2 regions of the Micromonospora sp. RTGN7 genome follow, and region 1 is predicted to be linked to the other one. Evidence: riboswitches for the same ligand, from Rfam matches in the RefSeq annotation. Region 1 holds a riboswitch; the other holds the start of a gene.
The links. Region 1 has a riboswitch for cobalamin ahead of SNR22_RS26615 (CbtB domain-containing protein). Riboswitches for the same ligand answer to the same signal wherever they lie in the genome.
Positions count from the first base shown of each region.

Region 2: linked by a shared signal. The riboswitch ahead of SNR22_RS06720 (ribonucleoside-diphosphate reductase subunit alpha) and the one ahead of SNR22_RS26615 (CbtB domain-containing protein) in region 1 are both predicted to bind cobalamin.

Region 1 covers NZ_JAPZLF010000026.1:45,905-50,743, reverse strand. Annotated here, with positions in the region: partial or broken gene SNR22_RS26630 (cobyrinate a,c-diamide synthase) at 1-590, shown strand, start outside; gene cobC (Rv2231c family pyridoxal phosphate-dependent protein CobC) at 582-1,673, shown strand; gene cobA (uroporphyrinogen-III C-methyltransferase) at 1,664-2,716, shown strand; adenosylcobalamin (AdoCbl) riboswitch at 2,691-2,819, shown strand; gene SNR22_RS26615 (CbtB domain-containing protein) at 2,833-3,042, shown strand; gene SNR22_RS26610 (CbtA family protein) at 3,145-3,930, shown strand; gene SNR22_RS26605 (cobalt-precorrin-6A reductase) at 4,081-4,809, opposite strand; gene SNR22_RS26600 (cobyric acid synthase) at 4,818-4,839, opposite strand, start outside.
Region 2 covers NZ_JAPZLF010000003.1:332,541-337,379, reverse strand. Annotated here, with positions in the region: gene SNR22_RS06725 (serine/threonine protein kinase) at 1-1,333, opposite strand, end outside; cobalamin riboswitch at 1,593-1,812, shown strand; gene SNR22_RS06720 (ribonucleoside-diphosphate reductase subunit alpha) at 1,946-4,351, shown strand; gene SNR22_RS06715 (ribonucleotide-diphosphate reductase subunit beta) at 4,351-4,839, shown strand, end outside.

The DNA of each region.
Region 1 (4,839 bases):
GGTCTCCGATCATCGCGGTCGCGGCCGGGCGGGCATTCACCTTTCGGTACGCCGAGACGACCGAGCTGCTGCAGGCGGCGGGTTGCACCGTCGTGCCGTTCGACCCGGCCCGGGACGAGCGGCTTCCCGCCGGGACGCGCGGTCTGTATCTCGGTGGAGGTTTCCCCGAGGTGCACGCGGCCTCGCTGAGCACCAACAAGACCCTGCGCGACGAGTTGCGTCAGGCCGTCCTCGACGGCGTCCCGACGGTGGCCGAGTGCGCCGGACTGCTGTACCTGTGCCACTCGATCGACGGGCACCCCATGGTCGGGGCGCTCGACGCCGACGCGGTCATGACGCCCCGGCTCACCCTCGCGTACCGCCGGGCCGAACTCGGCTCGGACCAGCTCCTCGGCGAGCGCGGGACCGCTGCCACGGCACACGAATTCCATCGCACCACGGTCACTCCCGTGCACGGCGAGCGTCCCGCGTGGAGGCTGGAGGGCAGGGACGTGGGGTTCGCGGGCCTGACGCTCAGCGCATCCTACCTGCATGTGCACTGGGCAGGGCACCCACGCCTGGCCCAGTCATTCGCGGACGCCGTGCACCGGGCGGACGCCATCGCGGCACCTGGTAGGCCAAAAACACACACTGCCGCGCCACCGGTCCCCGAACCGGCCGCAGCCCCGTTGCGTCACCACGGCGACTCGAAGCTCTCCGCCGGCCTGCTGGACCTGACGGTCGACGTCAGCTATCTGCCCCGCCCGGAGTGGCTCGATCGGGCGCTGCACGACGGGATCGCGAACTCCGACACGTACCCCGAAGCCAGGGCGGCTCACGTTGCTGCGGCACGCCGCTACGGCCGTGACGAGTCAGAGATCCTCATCACGGCCGGTGCCGCCGAGGCGTTCTTCCTGCTCGCCCGAGCACGTCCCTGGCGGCACCCGGTCGTTGTGCACCCCCGGTTCGCCGAGCCCGACATTGCGCTAAGCGCCGCGGGCCACAACGCCACCCATGTCCTGTGTCGGGCCGAGGACCATTTTGCCCTCGACCCCGATGCCGTCCCTGAGGACGCGGACCTCGTCGTGGTGGACAACCCCAACAACCCGACCGGGCGCCTACACGCCGCCGCGACCCTGCGCACCCTGTGCCGCCCCGGGCGCGTCGTCGTCGTAGACGAGACGTTCATGGACTTCGTGCCGGGCGAGCCGCAGACGCTCACCTCGCACTGGCTACCCGGGCTGGTCGTGGTGCGAAGCCTCACCAAGCTGTGGTCGATTCCCGGCATCCGCGCCGGTCTCGTCGTGGGCGACCCCGCCGTGGTCGCCGATTTCCGCGCCCAGCAACCGCCCTGGTCGGTCAATACCCTGGCGCTGCATGCCGTCGTCACAACCACCGGGCCGCAGGCCGAGGCCGATGCAGAGGGCCGAGCCGCGCTATGCGTGCGACAACGGCGCACGCTCGTGGACGGGCTGAGCGAACTCGGCCTCACGGTCGTGGAGTCCAACGCCCCGTTCGTCCTCACCCGTCTGGGCTCCGGGGCGCGGGCGCGCCTGCGGGAGGCGGGCGTGGCCGTGCGCTGGACCGACACCTTCCCCGGCCTCGACGACTCGTGGGCGCGCATCGCCGTCCGCGAGCCGGCCGCCACCCGCCGTCTGCTCACCACGTTGGGACTCGCCGCCACATGGATCTGAACGTCACCGGTCGCAGCGTGCTCGTCCTCGACGGGGGCCCGCGCGCCATTGCCACGGTCGCTGCATTGCTGCGTGAGGGAGCGGCTGTCACCGTCGCGGCGCCAACCGTCTGCGCCGCCTTGGAGGACCTCGCCCTCCGTCGGCGGCTGACCTGGGTCATGGCACCCGTGGACGAGAGCCGCTTCGACGTCGTGCTGCGGGCCGTCGCGCCCCCGACGGCTGACGCGCCCGCCCGAACGGACCGAGCCGGTCACGTCACGCTGGTCGGCGCCGGCCCCGGGGACCCCGGTCTGGTCACCGTCGCCGGACGCGCGGCCATCGAGCAGGCCGACGTGATCATCGCCGACCGGCTGGCGCCATGGGAGGCCCTGGCGTGGGCCCGCCCGGACGCCGAGGTCGTCGATGTCGCGAAGGTTCCCTATGGACGAAGCACGAGCCAGGAGGAGATCAACGGTCTCCTCGTGAAGCACGCACGCGCCGGGCGTCACGTCGTACGGCTCAAGGGCGGCGACTCCTACGTATTCGGCCGCGGCTTCGAGGAGGTCGTTGCGTGCGCCGACGCCGGCGTCGCCACCACCGTGGTGCCCGGCGTGACGTCCAGCGTCGCCGGCCCAGAGCTCGCCGGCATTCCGGTCACCCATCGCGGACTCGTTCAGGGTTTCACCGTCATCTCCGGCCACGTGCCTCCGGGCCACCCCGACTCATCGATTGATTACCCGGCCCTCGCCCGCTCCGGCACCACGATCGTGGTGCTCATGGGGGCGCGCACCCTTGCTGCCATCGTCGAAGCGCTCATCGGGGCTGACATGGACGAGGGCATGCCGTGCGCGGTCGTGGCGGACGCCAGCCTGGCAAGCCAGCAGGTCATCCGCAGCACCCTCGCTCACGTCGTCGTCGACACCGCCGCAGCCGGCATGGGTGCCCCTTCCGTCGTGGTCATCGGTCACGTGGCCGCGCTCGAGCCGCGTCCTGCGCAGGCGGCCAAGACAACTGCCACACCCTCTTCCTCCCTGTTTCCTGCTATGGTCGTTCCACCTTGCTGAAGGAAGCCGGTGCGATTCCGGCGCAGTCGCGCTACTGTGACGCCGCTTGCGGCAAAGCCAGACCCTCCAGCCAGGTGAACATTCATCGATGGGACGCAGAATTCCCAAGGAGTGTCATGTCTCAGGCAACTACGGCCCCTCCGGCCGCTCTTCCCACCATCCCTGTGCGCGAACTCGCCCCCTGGGCGTTGTTCTTCGCGCTGCTCACCGTCGTCGTTCTGTTCTTCGTCGGCGCCGAGCAGGGAGCGTTCTCCGTCTTCGAGGGCACTGCCGTCCACGAGTTGGTCCACGACGCACGGCACGTCTTGGGCTACCCCTGCCACTGACGCTCGCGCGTCTGGCGTCCGGTCGGCCGGATTCTTCTTCCCCTCCCTCCGGTCCTGTCGGCAGCCCGTGCTGCCTGCGACCGGCTCTCGAACGGACCCTTGATGGCCCCTCGTGCCTTCCTCGTACGTGGCCTGCTGGCCGGCCTGATCGCCGGCTTCGCGGCCTTCCTCGTGGCCTACGTCGTCGCTGAGCCCCAGATCGACACCGCCATCGCTCTGGAGGAGGCGGGCTCGACTGAAAGCGGGCACACGCACGCCGACGCGGCCGCCGAGCAGTCCCACAGCCACGGCGAGGAGGCCCAGGTCTCTCGCGACACGCAGTCGACCTGGGGCCTGGCAACCGGCACCATCCTGATGGGCGCTGTCCTCGGGGGTGCCACGGCGCTCGCTGCCGCGTTCGCCATCGGGCGCCTGGGTGCGCTCTCAGCACGAGCCTCCACCGCGTTGGTGGTCGGCGTCGGCTTCGTCGCCACGGCGCTGGTGCCGTTCTTCAAATATCCCGCCACGCCTCCGGCGGTGGGCTCGGGCGACACGATCGGCGAGCGGACCGCCCTCTACTTCGGCTTCTGGGCGCTGAGCCTCGTCGCGGCAATCGGCGCCGTGATCCTGGCCCGACGGGTCCTGCCTCGACTGGGCGCGGACGGCGCGGTGCTGGTCGGGGTCACCGCGTACCTCATGGTGGTTATGGCCGCCGGTGCCCTCCTGCCTGCGGTCAACGAGGTCGGCGACTTCCCGGCTGACACGCTCTGGTACTTCCGCCGCTCGTCGATCCTGACCCTGGCCGCGACGTGGGCCGTCCTCGGCTTCGTGTTGACCGGCCTCGTCGGACGTGACGCGGACCGAGCCGCCGAGCGGCGGCGGCGACAGGAGTTGGCCGCCACGCTGTGAGCCGCCCTGTCGGTCACGGGGGTTGAGCGGCCGCGTTGGCGGGCGGCCGACGTCGTTGACGACGTTGGCCGGGCCCACGAACGCGGCCGAGACCGCATGGGCTGGCCCTTCCATGAAGGATCTGCTGCGCCCATCCGCCGCATGGCTGCTTCAGCGCACCAGCAACCCTCGCACCCAAGCCAGCACTGCGTCGACGTCGCGGACGATCTGCACGCCCGCCGGTGGGCCAGCTCGGCGGACGACGACCACCGGCATCACCCGCTCGGCGGCGACCTCGAGCTTCGCGACAGTGTGGTCACCGCCGGAGTCCTTGGTCACCAGAACGTCCGCGTCTGCCATCACCTGCCGCTCGTGTTCGAGGGTGTAAGGTCCACGGCTGCGCAGCAGCATCCAGGAGGCTGGCAGGCGGATGTCCGGCTCATCCACCACGCGTACCAGGCACGCGTGGCGGCGCAGCGGCTCGACGAAACGGTCGAGCGACTGCCGTCCGACCGTGAGGAACGGCCGTTCGCCCAGCCCCGCCGCCACGTCGGCGGCCTCGTCGTGGTTGTTGACCCAATGCCAGCCGGAGGCCTCGGGCCGTCCAGCCCAGCCGAGCCGCTCCAGGCGGAGCAGCGGAACGCCGACCGCCGGGCATACCGCAGCCGCGTTGACGCTGATCCTCTCCGCGAACGGATGTGTCGCGTCAACGACGGCACTAACCCCGGCCCCCTTGAGGTACGCCGTCAACCCTTCGATTCCACCGAAGCCACCAACCCGCACCTGTCCGACCGGCAGCCGCGGACGCACGACACGTCCCGCAAGTGAGGTCACCACTTCGACACCGTCCTCCACGAGCGCTGCTGCCAGCGCCCGGGCCTCCCCCGTTCCGCCGAGCACGAGGATTCTCACGCGTACGGCCCGACCACG
Region 2 (4,839 bases), on a different contig from region 1:
TCTCCCGGTCGCCGTCGACGGCCTCAGCCGCTTCGAAGAGCGGGCCCTCCGAACTGGATGCGGTGGCGCTGCGGCCGAGGGCCAGGTTACGGCGGGTCGAATTGGCCGAGGCCGAGACGGTGGAGGCGGAGGCGGAGGGGCCGGCGGAAGGGCCGGCAGAGGGGCCGGCGGTGGGCGTGGCGGCGGCGGACGGGCCGGCGGAGGGCGAGGTCGACGGCGTCTTCTGGGTGGACGCGCCCGTCGACGGGCTCGCGCCGGCGGAGAGCGGGGCCGGTGGGGCGGGTGGTGAGCCGGCCGGCGCCGGCGGGGCGACGGCGGTGGCGGTCCGGTTGGGTGCCAGGATGGCCGCCTGTGGGTCGGCGTCCCGGTTGCGCAGGAGGCCGGCGGTCGTCAGCCCGGCGAGCAGGAGCGCCATGGCGAGGACGGCCGGCAGAAGGAAGCGCCGGCGGTGCCTCGGCGGGAGATGCCGGCGGTGCCTCGGCTCAACGGTCGCCCGCAGGTGCGGGACGGGCTCCTCGCCCAGCAGCATGGCGAGCAGTTTCGGCGCGGTCGGCCGGTCTGCCGGATCCTTCGCGAGGGCCAGCAGCACCGGAGCTCGCAGCGACTCCGGCAGCCCGTCCAGACGTGGCGGCTGGGCCAGGCCGCTGCCGGCGGCCGCGGTGGACGAGTCACCGAGGAACGGCGTGCGGCCGGTGCCGGCGTACGCGATGACGCAGCCCCACGCAAACACGTCGGCCGCCGGGGTCACCGGCGTCCGCGCCTCGACGGACAACTGCTCCGGCGCCAGGTAGGCGACCGTGACGTCGGTACGGGTGTGTTGGCTGGTCGCCTCGAACGGCCGGGCGATGCCGAAGTTGATCACCTTGGGGCCGCCCGGTGGCAGCAGGACATTGCCCGGCCTCAGGTTGCGGTGGATGACCCCCGCGCCGTGGATGCCGGTCAGCGCGGTGACGACCCCCACCGCCAGCGAGTGCAGCTCGCCACCTTGCAGTGGACCCCGCTCCGCGACGACCTCTTCCAGGCTCGGGCCGTCGACGTACTCCACCACGAGGTAGGGCGGATCGTGATCAAGGTCGGCGCCGATGAACTCGGCCGTGCAGGCCGACGGCACCTGGCGGGCCCGCTCAGCCTCGCTGCGGAACCGGCCGCTGAACTCGGCGTCGGCGGCGAGGTCGGCGTGGATCAGTTTGATGACCACACGGCTGCCGTCCGCGCCCTCGGCGAGGTAGACGGCCAACCGGCCGCCGGTGCCCAGCCGGCCGATCAGCTGGTAGGCCCCCAGCGTGGCGGAATCGATCGAGAGTAGTGGATGCACGCCACCAGCGGTGTCCACTTTGTGCCTCCCCAATCGTAGTAAGCCCGCTACGGTATACCAGGTCACGGCATGATCCGCAAAGATTCGAGGGCCGCCCGGCTCGTGGGCGGAGCCGACTTACGGCAACCGGACGGTGGACCTTGGACCGCCCGAGGCGGCTGCTCCGCCAGCGAGGAATCCATACCGGGGATATCGCCTGAATCACGGAGCGTGACATGAGGGGTGCGACCCGCCCGACACACCATCTGGGGTTGTTCTTTTGCCGCAACACCCATATATGGTGTTGCTCGTAGCTGGTTCGACCACTGGTTCAGCCATGGTCGAGGCAAGAGGGAACCCGGTGTGAGTCCGGGACTGCCCCGCAGCGGTGAGTGGGAACGACCGCCGTCAAGAAGCACTGGACCGGAGAGGGTCTGGGAAGCGACGGCCAGTAGGAGACCGGGGTTCCCCGGCCGTGCCCGCGAGTCCGAAGACCTGCCAGCGCACCGCATGCCGTCCGGCGTGCGGTGGTCGGAGGCCGCGCGGGACGGTCGACGCCATCAGCCGGTCCCCCGGCGGACGACTCCGCCAGGGGGCGGTGGCGTCTTCTGCGCGCCCGCCGATCGTGCGGAGAGCGCGTGCGGAGGGGACATGACGACTGTGCAGAAGATGGCTGCGTCCGAGCAGGAGGCGCCGGAGCGGCGCCGGCACGCGATGCAGGTACGGAAACGCGACGGCGACACCGAACCGGTCGATGTCAACAAGATCGTGAGGGCGGTCGAGCGGTGGGTGGCCGATCTCGACGAGGTGGACCCGCTGCGGGTCGCCACCAAGACAATCAACGGCCTGTACGACGGCGCCACCACCGCCGAACTCGACAAGCTCTCCATCCAGACCGCCGCCGAACTGATCGGCGAGGAGCCGCAGTACTCGAAGCTCGCGGCGCGGCTGCTGGCTGCGTACGTGGACAAGGAGGTCCGAGGGCAGGGCGTCGCCAGCTTCAGCCAGGCGATCCGGCACGCCTACGACCAGGGACTCATCGGCGACGAGACCGCGGCGTTCGTGGCCCGCAACGCCCGCAAGCTCGACGACGCCGTCGATCTCAGCGGCGATCTTCGGTTTGAATACTTCGGCCTGCGGACGGTCGCGGACCGTTACCTGTTGCGACACCCACAGTCGCGGCTGGTGTTGGAGACTCCGCAGTACTGGCTGCTGCGGGTCGCCTGCGGCCTCTCCGAGACCCCCGGTGAGGCGATCGGCTTCTACCGGCTGATGTCCTCGCTGGCATACCTGCCCAGTTCGCCGACGCTGTTCAACTCCGGCACCCGGCACACCCAGATGTCGTCGTGCTTCCTGGTGGACTCGCCGCGCGACGAGCTCGACTCGATCTACGAGCGTTATCACCAGGTGGCGCGGTTGTCGAAGTTCTCCGGCGGCATTGGCATCTCCTGGTCCCGGGTACGCGGGCGGGGCGCCCTGATCCGCGGCACCAACGGCCGGTCGAACGGGATCGTGCCGTTCCTCAAGACCCTCGACGCGGGCGTCGCGGCGGTCAACCAAGGCGGCCGGCGCAAGGGCGCGGCCTGCGTCTACCTGGAACCGTGGCACCCGGACATCGAGGAATTCCTTGAGCTGCGCGACAACACCGGCGAGGAGTCACGCCGCACGCACAACCTCAATCTCGCCAACTGGATCCCGGACGAGTTCATGCGCCGGGTCGAGGCGGACGCCGACTGGTCGCTGATCGACCCGTCGGACGCGCCGGAGCTGCCGGACCTGTTCGGCGAGGACTTCGAGGCCGCCTATCGGGTCGCGGAGAAGAAGGCGGTCAAGACCGTCAGGGCCCGCGACCTGTACGGGCGGATGATGCGGACCCTGGCCCAGACCGGCAACGGCTGGATGACGTTCAAGGACCCGTCGAACCGGCTGTCGAACCAGACCGGCGCTCCCGGCAACACCATCCATCTGTCGAACCTGTGCACCGAGATCCTCGAGGTCAACTCCGACGACGAGACCGCGGTCTGCAATTTGGGCTCGGTCAACCTCGGCGCTCACCTGAACGCGGACGGGATCGACTGGGACAAGCTTCGTGAGACGGTGCGCACCGCGGTCATGTTCCTGGACCGGGTCATCGACATCAACTACTACCCCAGCGAGGAGGCCGCCGCGTCGAACCCCCGCTGGCGGCCGGTCGGGCTCGGGCTGATGGGCCTGCAGGACGCCTTCTTCGCGCTACGGCTTCCGTTCGGCTCCGCCGAAGCCACGGAGCTGTCCACCCGAGTGCAGGAGGAGATCTTCCTGACCGCGTTGGAGACCTCCACCGGGCTGGCCGAACGGTTCGGCGCCCATCCGGCGTACGCCGAGACCCGCGCGGCCCGCGGGGAGCTGCACCCCGACCTGTGGGGTGTCGAACCCACCCAGACGCAGCGGTGGGCCGCCCTGCGGAACCGGATCGCCGCGCACGGTCTGCGGAACTCGTTGCTGGTGGCGATCGCGCCGACTGCGACGATCGCGTCGATCGCCGGCTGTTACGAGTGCATCGAGCCGCAGGTCTCCAACCTGTTCAAGCGCGAGACCATGTCCGGTGAGTTCCTGCAGATCAACACCTACCTGGTACGCGAACTGAAAGCCCGCGGCCTCTGGACCGCTCCGATCCGCGAGCAGATCAAACGCGCCGAGGGTTCTGTGCAGGGCATCACCGGCCTGCCGGCCGACGTCCGAGAACTGTTCCGCACGGCCTGGGAGCTGCCGCAACGCGCACTGATCGACCTGGCTACGGCCCGGGCGCCGTACATCGACCAGTCGCAGTCGCTGAACCTGTTCCTGAGTGCACCGACGATCGGCAAGGTCTCGTCGATGTACCTATACGCCTGGAAAGCCGGGCTGAAGACCACGTACTACCTGCGCTCGCGCCCCGCGACGCGCATCCAGCAGGCCACCGTCTCCCTCTCCCCCGCGACGAGTCCGCCGGCTGCCGGCCTCGATCCGGCGGTGCCGGACGAGGAGGCCCTGGCCTGTTCCCTGGAGAACCCCGAGAGCTGCGAGGCCTGCCAGTGATGACCATTCCCGAACCCCGTACGACCGATGACGTCCCCGCCGCCAGGCAGCGGCTGCTCGACCCCGGCATGGATCTGACCCTGCGCCCGATGCGCTACCCGCACTTCTTCGACCGGTTCAAGGACGCCATCAGGAACACCTGGACCGTCGAGGAGATCGATCTGCACTCCGACCTCGCCGACCTCGCCAAGCTCTCCCCGGCGGAGCGGCACCTGGTGTCCCGGCTGGTCGCGTTCTTCGCCACCGGCGACACGATCGTCGCCAACAACCTGGTACTCAACCTCTACCAGCACATCAACTCCCCCGAGGGCCGGCTCTACCTCTCCCGGCAACTGTTCGAGGAGGCCGTGCACGTCCAGTTCTACCTGAACCTCCTCGACACCTACGTCCCCGACGATCACGAACGCTTCGAGGCCTTCGCCGCCGTCGAGAACATTCCGTCGATCGCCCGCAAGGCCGAGTTCTGCTTCAGGTGGATCGACTCGATC